Regions from separate parts of the Paenibacillus sp. FSL K6-1558 genome, predicted to be linked through region 2. Evidence: a T-box and tRNA genes for the amino acid it is inferred to sense, from the RefSeq annotation. Region 2 holds a T-box; the other regions hold tRNA genes.
The links. A T-box is a leader RNA that pairs with one kind of tRNA and senses whether it is charged. The one in region 2 lies ahead of leuS (leucine--tRNA ligase), so its partner is inferred to be a tRNA-Leu.
Positions count from the first base shown of each region.

Region 1 (4,291 bases), 4.2 Mb from region 2:
TCTCATAAACCCGGAACAATCGAAGCCAGCCATGGTTGTGCCGCCCCATTTGTACGGGATGCCTGTCATATTGTTAACCATCGTATTAATTGTGCTTGCCTCTGTGCTTGTTGCCCCGGATGTAAATAGTACAGCAGCCCCAAAAATGGAAATAATCAGTTTTTTCAAAATCAATGTTCTCCCTTCGATGCCTACGGAGTTAGCTAAGGGTTCGGTAGAAGGTTCCCTATATTTCCTATGTATAAGAATAATTCACCCAAAATGGTTCCCCCGTTTTCAATCCTGAAACTCGGCAAATGAATAATTAAGTTTTTGTAACTATTTGAAACTATATTGCATAAATGCGTAATTGTCAAACCTGTTTAAAGGTGTTCATTTAGCCTCAATGTTAGCGGAATTATCGATTTTAGTTATCATTTTGTTGAAATTAGGGAGTTAAAGATTACAAAAAAGTCATTTGTGTTTCATATGAGAGAACTTGGATAATAAACAAGATTGTTATGAGCTAAAAAGGAAACCATTCTGTTTAACAAATTTTTTTGGTTTGTTGCATATATTGACAAAAATATATTTATTGCATATTATAACCATATTAAATACATAATTTGTATTTAAATTGTTTTCATTGGAATATATGTGATAAAGGTAATCAAATTTGTGAATGGGGGAGAGTGTTGTCGAGTGAAAGCAAAAAAATTAGTAACATTTGTACTGGCGTGTTCTATGGTATTCTCCGTAGCGGGAATGGCTATCCTTCCTGTACCGACCGTATCGGCAGCTGATGCTTCCGGTACAACGGCGAGTATGTCCGATATCTTAAAGAATCAGCGCCCTGATGGAGGCTGGAGAAAAGATTACAGTCAGACGTCAGGTGAATGGGCCAAATCAACGATCGATAACAAAGCTACATACTCAGAAATCAGAAGGCTAGCAAGTGAATTCAAAAAAACAAATGATCCGCGATACTCTGCTGCAGCGGTCAAGGGCATCAACTTTTTGCTTAATATGCAGTATTCCAATGGCGGTTGGCCTCAAGTCTATCAAAGTTCCGGCTATCATAAACATATTACCTATAATGATGATGCGATGATTAATGTGATGTACATGCTTGATGAAGTCGCAGGACGTAAGGGGAACTTCTCCTTTATCGACAGTTCTCTTGCAAATCGCAGTAAAAATGCAGTTTCCAAAGGAGTCGATGCTATCCTGAATACCCAGGTGGTATCCGGTGGGAAGTTAACGGCCTGGGGACAACAGCATGATTCCAGTTCACTTAGACCTGCGGGAGCCAGAATCTATGAAGTGCCTTCATTAACGGCAGGTGAAAGCGTGAACATTGTGAAGTTTCTGAAAACGAGACCGGCTAATTCAAGAATCACTGCATCTATCAAAGGTGCCGAAGCCTGGTTTAATAAAGTGAAAATTACAGGATATCGGTATGAGAGAGCGAATGGGGATAGCCGAATTATTGCTGATTCCAGTGCATCACCGATTTGGGCACGTTTCTATGAACTCGGTACGGACAAACCGATCTTTGTGGGACGTGATGGCGTTGTGAAATATAAGCTGAGCGATATAGAAAAGGAAAGAAGAGGCGGTTATGCATGGTACGGCAACTGGCCGTCCAAGCTATAGAAAATTGTTTATTTAACCAATTTTCTAATAAGTCCACTACTTACGGATATATAAGCTTAATCTGAAGCAGGCCTGATAAGTGCGAATCGGATACATATCTGTTTCGCACTTATTTGGTGATGAATAGATGTGTTGACATGTTAAACTACGCGTGGTATATTAATTCTTGTCGCCGATATTAGTTGGAAAGATACAATATATGCGGTCGTGGCGGAATTGGCAGACGCGCACGGTTCAGGTCCGTGTGGGCTAACCCCCCGTGGAGGTTCGAGTCCTCTCGACCGCATTAGATAGAAAAAGACCTCTTAGCAATAGCCTAAGAGGTCTTTTTCTATCTAATGATATAAAGAACAATCAACAGTCTTTAATTACAGTATTGTCTCAAAATAGACGAGTAGAGCAACTTAGGTCTATTCCACATGGGAGCTTGGCTACTTTTTGCCCAGCTAAAAAAGAAAAAGGTTTAGAATCAGATAACTTATGATGCTGCTGTCACCGTAATGTTATCAATGTTGGGTCCCTCTGTACCTGTTGTTACGATTCGGAGTGTATTCGTACCTGAATTCATAGGTACTTGAATTGTTTTTTCACCCCAAGTAGACCAGCTTCCTGTTTGAGTAAAGGGCTCATTACTGAGTACTTTTGTGCCATTAACATAAATATCTAGAGTCCGCGTACCACTTTCCAAAGCGTAACGAAACTTTACATTTTTGGTGCCTGTGATTGTGTTATTGATATCATTCCATTGGATTGCGGAGCCTGTATAAGCGTTGAAGTTAACATATCCAGAACCGGTGAAGCCCGGATAAGCTGTTTCAATGACTGCATCCGTAAGTGTTGTTCCTGTTTCGGCCTCATATGTGGTGCCCGTGCCTACATTGCCGCCACCGTTGCCGCCAGTAATATTAGCAACAAATGTTGTTACACTCTGTGCTGGGAGTTGAGCTGTGAATGCGCCATTGGAAACGTTAATTGGTGCAAGACTTGCCAGATTACGACTGCTGTCTGTTACATACGAAGATACAGTGGATGCATTGCCATTTTGCAACACAAAGCGTTGACTTTTTGCCGAAGTGCTACGGTTAATGGCTACGATGACGACCTTGTTATCACCTTTGTAAGCGGACACGTAAGTATTTGTATCCGGATTTTTGGAAGCATCTACTCTGACATAGCCTGGGCGAACAAATTTGGAGAAATGGGCCATATTGTATCCGCGCTTACTGATTGTACCGTCTTCCTTCATTGGTCCATATTGCCTGCGGATATACCACCATACATAGGCTTGGAAGTCGCCTTCAACCATGGCATTATGCATGTGGTAGGAGACGTCTAAGGCTTCCGGCCAGCGGTCAGCGGAATTGTTGTCACTGTTTGGATAGTACACTTCGGTCATCCAAAGCTCTTTGCCAGCTCCTTTCTGTTTGAAAAGAGGATAAGCAAAATTGTTGACCTGTGTTCCATACAAATGCGCTCCCAAAATGTCCATGTTAGCAAGTGCTTGTGGATCATTCAGGATTGGGTCGGATATGTTTTTCAGGTATTGGAAGGATTCTGGAGCCATGACTTTGGTACCTTGGATGCTACCTGCATTTTCTTTCATGAAACGCAGGATTTCCTGTGGAGTCCACCAGGTCCAGTCATGGGCATAATCCGGTTCATTTTGAACGGATATGGCATACAGATTCACGCCGTTATTTTTCATAAATGTTACAAAGTCATTCAGATGTTGTGCGTAAGCAGCGTATTTGTCATAACGTAACCGCTTAGCATTGGTATCACCATTTCGATTAAACGTCTCAACCATGCTGCTTGGAGGGTTCCAAGGCGAGGCAAAAACGATAGCTCCCTTTTCAATCGCACGTTTGGCTGTAGCAACTTCAAGAGCCCAATTATTGGGGTTCGGGTCTACCCAGATTCGGAGTACAGAGAATCCTAGCTGATTCTGACCATTTCCGAAAGCGGTTTCACGTTGTGCTGCAGTTAAGTCACCAACCCAAACCGGATGGTTGATACCACCAAAGCCACGGATTACTTGTTTTTCCGAGGATAAGTTGATGTTGGCGTCACTTGCTGCAGATACGTTGGTTGGAGTCAACATTAGGGGGAGGGCAGTTAAGCAGGCTAACAACAGGTTGACTGATTTTTTAAATTTAAACTTCATCTTCAATGTGTTCACTCTCCTCAATATAAGTGACTTGCGAAAGCCTGGACAAGAAAAATAAATTTCTCGGCATAACTTCGAAAAGGGAGGCATCACATCCTCTCAGAAACGATTGGGATAGATCTTTTTACAAAAAAAAGGATTTGCTTTGTAAATTCTACTATATTATTCCTGTAAAAAATACCCGATATATTGCAGTTGTTTGTAATTTTTTATGTTTTTTTGACTCGAATGCTATTTTCATAGGATAACAGCGCTGTTTAAAATTTATGTCAACCGGTTGACATATCGAATCATCAGTGTTTATGATAAAGCTGTATTCAAAATGTAAACGCATTCATAACAAACATCAGGGGGGAAGTTAAGAAATGAAAAAGACGTGGGTACAGTTTGTTGGCGTATTGATACTGATGTTGGTCATTACCGCCTGTTCCTCGGGTAAAACAACGGATTCTTCAGCAAAGGGCTCTGACAAACAGGCTGGAGAGGCTT
Region 1 covers NZ_JBBOCV010000001.1:6,072,257-6,076,547, forward strand. Annotated here, with positions in the region: gene MHI38_RS26445 (C40 family peptidase) at 1-168, opposite strand, end outside; cyclic di-AMP (ydaO/yuaA leader) riboswitch at 174-305, opposite strand; gene pelA (pectate lyase) at 682-1,635, shown strand; tRNA gene MHI38_RS26455 (tRNA-Leu) at 1,837-1,921, shown strand; gene MHI38_RS26460 (carbohydrate-binding protein) at 2,114-3,799, opposite strand; gene MHI38_RS26465 (ABC transporter substrate-binding protein) at 4,168-4,291, shown strand, end outside.
Region 1: it encodes a tRNA-Leu, which carries the amino acid that the T-box ahead of leuS (leucine--tRNA ligase) is inferred to sense. The anticodon was not compared.

Region 2 (4,291 bases):
TGTATCTGCACCGAATTCGTTAACAATCTCATCCGGGTTGATGACATTACCGCGAGATTTACTCATTTTCTCATTGTTGGTTCCCAGAATCATACCTTGGTTAACCAGCTTATGGAACGGCTCTTTCGTGTGTACAACACCCAGATCATACAGCACTTTGTGCCAGAAACGAGCATACAACAAGTGTAGTACAGCATGTTCTGCCCCACCGATGTACAGGTCAACTGGCAACCATTGCTGTTGTTTCTCTTGTGAGATCAGTTCCTTGTCATTGTGCGGATCGATAAACCGCAGGTAATACCAGCAGCTTCCCGCCCATTGTGGCATCGTGTTAGTTTCACGGCGAGCTTTCATACCCGTTTCCGGATCAACCGTATTTACCCAATCGGTCACGTTTGCCAGCGGGGATTCCCCTGTACCTGAAGGTTTGATCTGGTCAATGTCAGGCAGCAACAGTGGCAATTGATCTTCTGGCACAGTCTTCATCGTCCCGTCCTCCAGATGCAGAATCGGAATCGGCTCTCCCCAATAACGTTGACGGCTGAACAGCCAGTCGCGCAGACGGTACGTTGTTTTTCCTTGTCCTTTGCCGTTCTCTTCGAGCCAAGCGATCATTTTCGCCGCAGCTTCTTCATTGTTCAAACCGTTCAGGAAATCGGAGTTCACATGTGCGCCGTCACCTGTATACGCCTCTTTTGTAACATCTCCGCCGGCAATGACTTCAATGATATTCAGGTCAAACTGCTTCGCGAATTCCCAGTCACGTGCATCGTGGCCCGGAACAGCCATAACAGCTCCTGTACCATAGCCAGCAAGTACATAGTCAGCAATCCAGATCGGCAGCTTCGCTCCGTTAACCGGATTAATCGCGTATGCACCAGTGAACACACCTGTTTTGTCTTTTGCCAAGTCCGTACGTTCCAGATCACTCTTACGCGCAGCCTGCTCCTGATAAGCTTTTACTGCCTCACGCTGTTCTTCGGATGTAATCGCGTCAACCAATTCGTGCTCTGGAGCCAGAACGGCAAAGCTTGCACCGAACAATGTATCTGCACGGGTTGTGAATACTTTGATCACTTCTTCACGGCCTTCGATGGCAAAAACCACTTCAGCCCCGGTCGATTTGCCGATCCAGTTACGTTGCATATCCTTGATGCTTTCCGACCAGTCCAGCTCTTCCAGATCTTCCAGCAAACGCTCTGCGTATTCCGTAATTTTCAGTACCCATTGACGCATCGGTTTACGTACAACCGGGTGTCCGCCACGTTCACTCTTACCGTCAATAACCTCTTCGTTCGCCAGAACCGTGCCCAATGCTTCACACCAGTTCACCGGCACTTCATCGACATAGGCCAACCCTTTATTGTACAGCTGAATAAAGATCCACTGTGTCCATTTGTAATACTCAGGGTCTGTTGTACTGATCTCACGATCCCAGTCATATGAGAATCCGAGAGATTTGATCTGACGACGGAAATTGTCAATGTTGCGGAATGTGATATGACGCGGGTGCTCCCCCGTATCCAGTGCGTGCTGCTCTGCTGGCAGACCAAAAGCGTCCCAGCCCATTGGGTGCAGCACATTGTATCCACGCATCCGTTTGTAACGGGATACGATATCCGTTGCAGTATATCCTTCCGGGTGACCTACGTGAAGTCCTGAACCGGACGGATATGGGAACATATCCAGTGCATAAAACTTCGGTTTGGACGGGTCCTCACCTGTTTTAAACGTTTTGTTGTCATCCCAATATTGCTGCCAACTTTTCTCCATCACTTGCGGCTGATAGCCGTGCTTCGGCTGATGATTCTCACTCATCTATAATTCCTCCTTCAGGTTATACGCGCTTTATAACAACAAAAAAACCTCAGCATCCCGTAGCGTTTGCAGCGCTAGGGACGAGAGGTTGAATTCCCGTGGTACCACCCTAGTTAGCGGACGAACGTGCTTCGTCATCCACTCCCTTTAGACCTGTAACGGCGGTTAACCGATGCGGATTTCCAGTCCTGCACCCAAGGCATAGAACTTTGTAATCACCGCATTTCTCCAAGGCGAGTTCGCAAAATACTGTCAATCGGCTTGCACCAACCGCCGACTCTCTGTCATGTACAGCACCCACTACTGATCCTTATCATCGAAATATGTATACAATATAGGAAGCATTATATAAAAATGCAAGCTCAAAGTCAATATGACATGTCACAATCTCTTTCTCACAAGTCAGACTTTATTGCCCTTCACATGTCAACTGGCATTCTCACATTTTTCTAAACCGTTCAATGCCTTCCTGCATATTACGGATCGTAGATTCAATATGCTCCTTGTTATCATACTTACGGTAATCACATTCAATTCGGAGCGCAAGATCAAAATACAAATCATATAAACTTCTGCGCTTCCGCTCGTTCTCTGTCTCAACCTCACGTCCATATCCTTTGAGAAAACCCGGAGTATAGTTAAAATGACTGAAATAATGCTCCATGAGCGGATCGCCCCATAATGAGCGTTCAAAATCAATAATGGCCGTAATTTGCTTATCCTGGACCAGCACATTGCCATCCCACAGATCCCAGCTAATCAGGGAAGGTTCTGTCACTTCATCCAGTGCATCTGATTTCTCATCAATCAACCGTCTCAGCTCATTGTAATCGATGCCGATATCAACTCCTGCCTCTTTACCATCTGCAAGCATATCATGCATGAGCATCAAGAAAGCTTCTCTCCACGTCGCGCGTTGTCTGTCCTTTCCGGAAAAATAACCAAACCGCTCTCCCTTAATCTCGTTAATTCGCTGGTTGTACCAGCCTAACTGCTGTTCAACCACTTCCTGATCTTCGGCAGTAAAATCTTCTTTCACCTGGTTGTATGGAACCCCGGGCATAAACTCCATAATGAAATACTGCGCGGGAGCCATGAGTAGTGAAGCATCATATGCGAGTACCAGAGGCACAGGAACATCCTTAAGCTCAGCAACAAGCTGGAGTGCTTCCACTTCAGCCGTCATTAAATCCTGTTCACAACGCATCAGATTGGTCGTAGCCGCAGGTGCGATTTTTAGAACAACTTTTCGTCCATCGTCAAGCAAAATTTTATAAGCATGGTTTGCCCAGCCATCGATCATTTCCTCGTAATCTTGAATCGTTACAGCAAGGTGATGCTTAATGATCTGATCCAGCTGTTCTTTGGACAATCTCGTTTTATATGTACTTTCCATCTCTACAACTCTCCCTGTGATTGGAATATAGTTTGCATGTTAAGAAAACGCTTTCCTTTTTTCATTCATTATGTCTCTCTTTGCTTCAAGCGGCAATACTTTTTATCATATATGTTCAAAAAAACTGCCTCGAGCAACATACTTACACGTTGCACAAGGACAGTTTCATATTCATATGCATATAAATTAGTTTAGCGTCGCTCATTATAATTTTCTCTTTAAACAATCATTTTACAGCCACGTAGAACAGACGCTGTGCGTGATCTCCAGCTTCTTTCCACTCAAAGTCTGCATACACCCTCACATCCCGGAAACCCGCTTTGCTTAATTCAAGCTTCATCCAGTCCGGATCATAAGCGCGTTGCGTATGAACTTCTTCGAATCGCTGATACGTATCTCTGTTGCCCTCATCCAATCTAGAAAAAATGCTCAGATGATGCTCAATCTCACACCGCTCCTGATCAAAATCGCACGTCCAGATATATGAGACCGAGCGTTCGTCTAACACAAAAGGCTGTTCCTCATCATACCGAATCAATGTATTTGGATGGTGTACATCAAACAGAAATGTACCTCCTGGCTTCAACATTTCATACGTCCGCTCGAATGTTCGAATGACATCTTCAGATTCCAGCAAATAATTCACGCAATCGCAGAACGAAATGACCGAGTCTACAGGTTCAGGCACTCTCCACTCCCGCATATCCTGCTGTACCCAGCGTACACTGCCTTCCCTGTACAGACGGTGTCCCTGAGGTGTCGCTTCCATTTTGCTACGCGCAACAGATAACATATCTGCGGAGAGATCAATACCCGTCACTTCAAAGCCAGAGTTCACCAGCGGGATCGTAATGGATCCCGTTCCGCAGCCAAGCTCAGCCACACTTTTGGGCATGCCATGTTGTTCCCAAGCTGTTCTTGCAAACCTTATCCAGTCCGGATAAGGCATATCTTCCATTAATTCATCGTAAACGTAGGCAAATTTCCGGTAAGACATGTCGGCACCGCACTTTCAATTTCATTTTCCTCATCGGATCGGATCAAAATTCAAACTAAAAAGCAGGGCTTCCGGTGTTT
Region 2 covers NZ_JBBOCV010000001.1:1,854,869-1,859,159, forward strand. Annotated here, with positions in the region: gene leuS (leucine--tRNA ligase) at 1-1,818, opposite strand, end outside; T-box leader at 1,892-2,144, opposite strand; gene MHI38_RS07995 (phosphotransferase family protein) at 2,258-3,214, opposite strand; gene MHI38_RS08000 (class I SAM-dependent DNA methyltransferase) at 3,441-4,211, opposite strand.

Region 3 (4,291 bases), 3.6 Mb from region 2:
CTCCATCTGTGCCCATGGGAATGATTTCCGGGACAGTAGGGAGGTTTTTTTCTGTAGAAATATCGGTTTAGTGATGCTGGTCAAGAATACTGGAGTATTTGGGGTACAACTGGCGGATACAATCTGGGCAGATGTCGTGTGTAAACTCGGCGGAAGTATGTTTTTCCAGATAGCGCTCGACGCTGTTCCATTCGTCTGATTCATCCTTGATATGTTTGCAAACGGCACAAATAGGCAGTAGTCCATGGAGGGTGCGAGCTTCAGTCAAGGCTTGTCGCAGCTGAAGTTCTGTCTTCTTCTGTTCTGTAATATCTGTGTGAGCCACCAAAGCGAGGTTGGTATCCGTCGTAGGTCCGTTCTGTAAGGGAGTAAGTTCTACGCGAAACCATTTCTCTTCGTTGTGTGGTGTAATAACAGAGATATCGTATGTATGAGTTTGGTTAAAAGGAACAACGTTATGCCTCAGGTACCTCGCGAACTTGGTTGGATAGTGGTTTTTCTGTTGTGCTGCCCATGCTTCCATCAGGTGAAGGTAATGATTGTGGCGGCTGGCTGCACGTATGAAAAGTTTATGAAGTCCGTGCTGCCAGGCCCGGTTACAGCTTCGTATCATCCATTGATGATCAATAATGATCAACTGATGATTGGTCGCCTGGAACGATAGGCTTTCCAGGTCGGATGTAATGGTTCCCATGAGAGAAGTCCTCCTTATGATGATGAAAGTGTTCTTATCTCAGTTCCTCTGGTATGTTCAAAATGTCAGCGACCTGATGTCTGAATCGGGTTGCTTTGCGTGTGCCATGAATAAGGTTGGATAGACGGTAGGGCGGAATATCATGTTGTTCGCAAAAGGTTTTTTGATCGACCTGAAGTTCGGTTAGCCGTCGTTTGATAGCCCATCCGAACGGAGTGACTGGTTTCTTCTTGTTCAATAGGGTTCACCCCTGAGTGGATTTTATAGTATTCAGCAGGTCATTCTTCGTGTAAAATAGATAGGAATACGTGCTGTTAGTTACATTATATACGTAAATTCGTCATCTAACAATTAAAAAATACGGAAATAAGTGTATTTTTTGAATTAAAATGACGTAAGTTCGCATTTTGTTGATTGAACAAAATAAAAAAACACGCCAGCAAGGGGAGTTGCGGCGTGTTTTTGGTGTGCTCTGAAAAAGAGGTTTCGAGGAGGAGTGCGGAATTATGCTCTGTAAGCGTGCAGGCCTGCTCCAAGCATGTGGAAGCTGGGGAATAACGACTTCATAGACATGGACGTAGGATGCATGGGTGCATCCGGTGAGGAGGCGCTCACGGTAGTCCATTCATTCTCAAGGTCTGCGGTCAGGCGAGCCAGCAGTTCCCGAGTGGCATTTTCATTTAGGGGGATAACTTTGCAAGCTTCGGATACGCATGCATTCATGGCTGAATGTAAGTAGCCGAGAACCGCCTCTTCGACGGGGATATCGAGGTGGTGGTTGATCCAGGCGTGAACGGTGGGGAGGCAACCAACTGAATTGTATTTTACGAAGATTTGTTCAAGCGGGCTAAGGTCGATCCAAGGATGCAAGGCGCGAGACAGTTTGATTAAACGTTTGCCTATGATTGTTGCTTGCTCTCTAAGTTCAGGAGGGGTTCGCTGTACATGCACAAGTTTGTCGATCAGGGCAATTCGCCAAGTATCCTTATGATCTGTTGCGGTGTAAATCCCCTTGATAGCCATACCTTCTAGACGAACGAGACTGGGGTGTAACTGGCAACGCATAAATGATTCAAGTTCCTCAGCTGTCCGAATAGTGCCTTCCTTGATGTGGGTGTCCATGCCGAAGAAATGGGTGAATCCTCCCACCTGGACAGAGGGATCAAGCAGTTTCGCATAATCGAGTAGCTTATTCCCACGGTTCACGATCATTCGCCTCCTGCGCTTTATTGTGTTATGTTTAATTACATATGATGATCTTTTCTTAAGTTTAATGTGTAAATCCGAATTATATGATATATATATTCACATAAATATCCGTGTTTTGTCAATGATTTATGAGAAAATAAAAAACTTAATTAAATACAATTCATAATTAGTGTTATATAATATAACATTAAAAATTCTATCTGTGTCATATATCCATGTCTAAAATCACTTTGGCCATTTTGCCGAATCAGATTAATGATATGTAATTTTCGAGGAAATATGACTGAATTTTGCAAGAGGTGTGGAATAGGAAGGGGTGAAGAACTGTTATCAATTTAGAGTAAAGCCGGTTGTAGTAAAATGTCATTCATAAAGTCATTCATAAAGTGATTAATAAAGACTTTACTTTTGTTTAAGAATCCGGTATAATCAATTCTGTTGCCGATAATTTACGACATGCGGTCGTGGTGGAATGGCAGACACGCTATCTTGAGGGGGTAGTGGGCGTATGCCCGTGGAGGTTCGAGTCCTCTCGACCGCATCATATGAAGATTTACGAGAGAAGCTTTCCGTGATGGAGAGCTTCTTTTTTTGTTTTCATATAGCAACAAGGACGAATTATTCAGGATGAGGACATGTGTTAAAAGAGAGGACGCAAAAAAGCCGCCCAAAAGCTTGAGCAGTTTCTGGCTCTTTGCTTTATAGGTGGCTTTTTTCGTTTATATGTTTGTTCAAAAGTCTATATTTATTTGTTAATCAGCTTCTGAATATCCTCTTCGATTTTGTCCGGTGTAGTCTGCGGAGCATATCGTTTCACAACTTTACCGTCCTGATCGACAAGGAATTTGGTGAAGTTCCATTTGATGGCTTTGGAACCGAGCAAGCCTGGTGCTTCTTTCGTAATGTGTTGGAAGAGCGGATGAGCGCTTGAACCATTGACGTCAATTTTTTCAAACATCGGGAAGCTTACGCCATAATTCATCTGACAGAATTCAGCAATATCGTCGGAAGATCCTTTTTCCTGCGCGAATTGGTTGCTTGGGAATCCAAGCACTTCAAACGGAGCATCCTGGAATTTATCCTGAAGCTCTTGCAAGCCCTTGAATTGAGGGGTGAGACCGCACTGGCTTGCGGTATTCACAATTAACAACACTTTGCCGCGATATTGGGACATCTCAATCTCTTGTCCGCGAAGGGTGTTTACTTTGTAATCATAGACTGACATGGGGAACGCCTCCATCCTGTTATTCTTAATAAACTTATTATATTTTAAACAATTAAATAATGCAAAACTTATTTGGATTTAGCGTTGTTATAACCATTCGCTTGCTGGACTCCGAAATGGATGAGAAATACATGAATCAATTTTTGTGCGGTTGAGAATTAGGTAGCTTGGAAGAGAAGGATAGCGTATGACCTCATTGTAAGCGTTATTATCAAAGGTTATTGCCGGAAATCTGGCGATTCGGTGATCTGTATGCACTTTACATGATGATGGTACGGGTGTATGATTCATAGCGTAATTTGAATTTTAATTAAATTGTACCTGAAAAACGAAACAAACGATAATATCGATCGGTCTTATACTCAAGATTTACGAACGATGTTTTAATCGCTGAGTTTCCATTCATTGTGGATGGAAAACGGGGGAACCAACAGAATGGGCTGTATGACAGCAGCGGACATTCATGGGGTGAATTTTTCGGTGAAAGCCGGAAATAGGGCGACTCTCGCGCCCGAATCCGTCAGCTAACCTCGTAAGCGTTAAAGGGAGAGGCAACAAACCGCACGCTGGTTCATGGCGATTTCGTCATGGATTATTTAAGAAGCGTTTCGGAGGCCTTGGTCCCCACGCTTCTTTTTTGTTGTCTTTTCACGCCAAGGGAGGAACGAAGAATGGATAAAGAGATGATTTTGGTAACCGCTCCGAATGAAGCAGGACGTAAATTTGTGAAATTGCTGATGTATAAAAAAATGCCATTTGCCGTTCTGACGAACAGTGCTGATGAGGAGCGCAAACTTCGCCGTCTTGGCGTAGAACACGTCATCCGTATGAATACAGCAGCTGCTGAGAAATGGTTTTTGCCGCAAGGCAGTGTAGGCAATGTATTTATTTTTGAGAACAGTCTGAACTTGACATGCCGCTATCTCCAAATTTGTCGCTCTTGGACATCGAAGTCCTTGTGTGTGATCACGGAGCAGAGCCATCCTAAAGGGATTTATCGTGGAATGGGCGCCGATAAAATTGTGTATTCACTGAATGGAGAAGTCGGGTTCCTTCTTAATAGCTGCAATAAACCGGAGGCTGAAGTGAGCAGCTTGTGATTGACATTGATCCAAGGTAAGACGCCTGTTATAATTGCAGGTATAGACTAACGGAATTTGAGG
Region 3 covers NZ_JBBOCV010000001.1:5,405,957-5,410,247, forward strand. Annotated here, with positions in the region: gene MHI38_RS23235 (hypothetical protein) at 68-694, opposite strand; gene MHI38_RS23240 (Rha family transcriptional regulator) at 729-932, opposite strand; gene MHI38_RS23245 (urease accessory protein UreF) at 1,199-1,900, opposite strand; tRNA gene MHI38_RS23250 (tRNA-Leu) at 2,362-2,444, shown strand; gene MHI38_RS23255 (glutathione peroxidase) at 2,649-3,128, opposite strand; cyclic di-AMP (ydaO/yuaA leader) riboswitch at 3,507-3,682, shown strand; gene MHI38_RS23260 (hypothetical protein) at 3,800-4,228, shown strand.
Region 3: it encodes a tRNA-Leu, which carries the amino acid that the T-box ahead of leuS (leucine--tRNA ligase) is inferred to sense. The anticodon was not compared.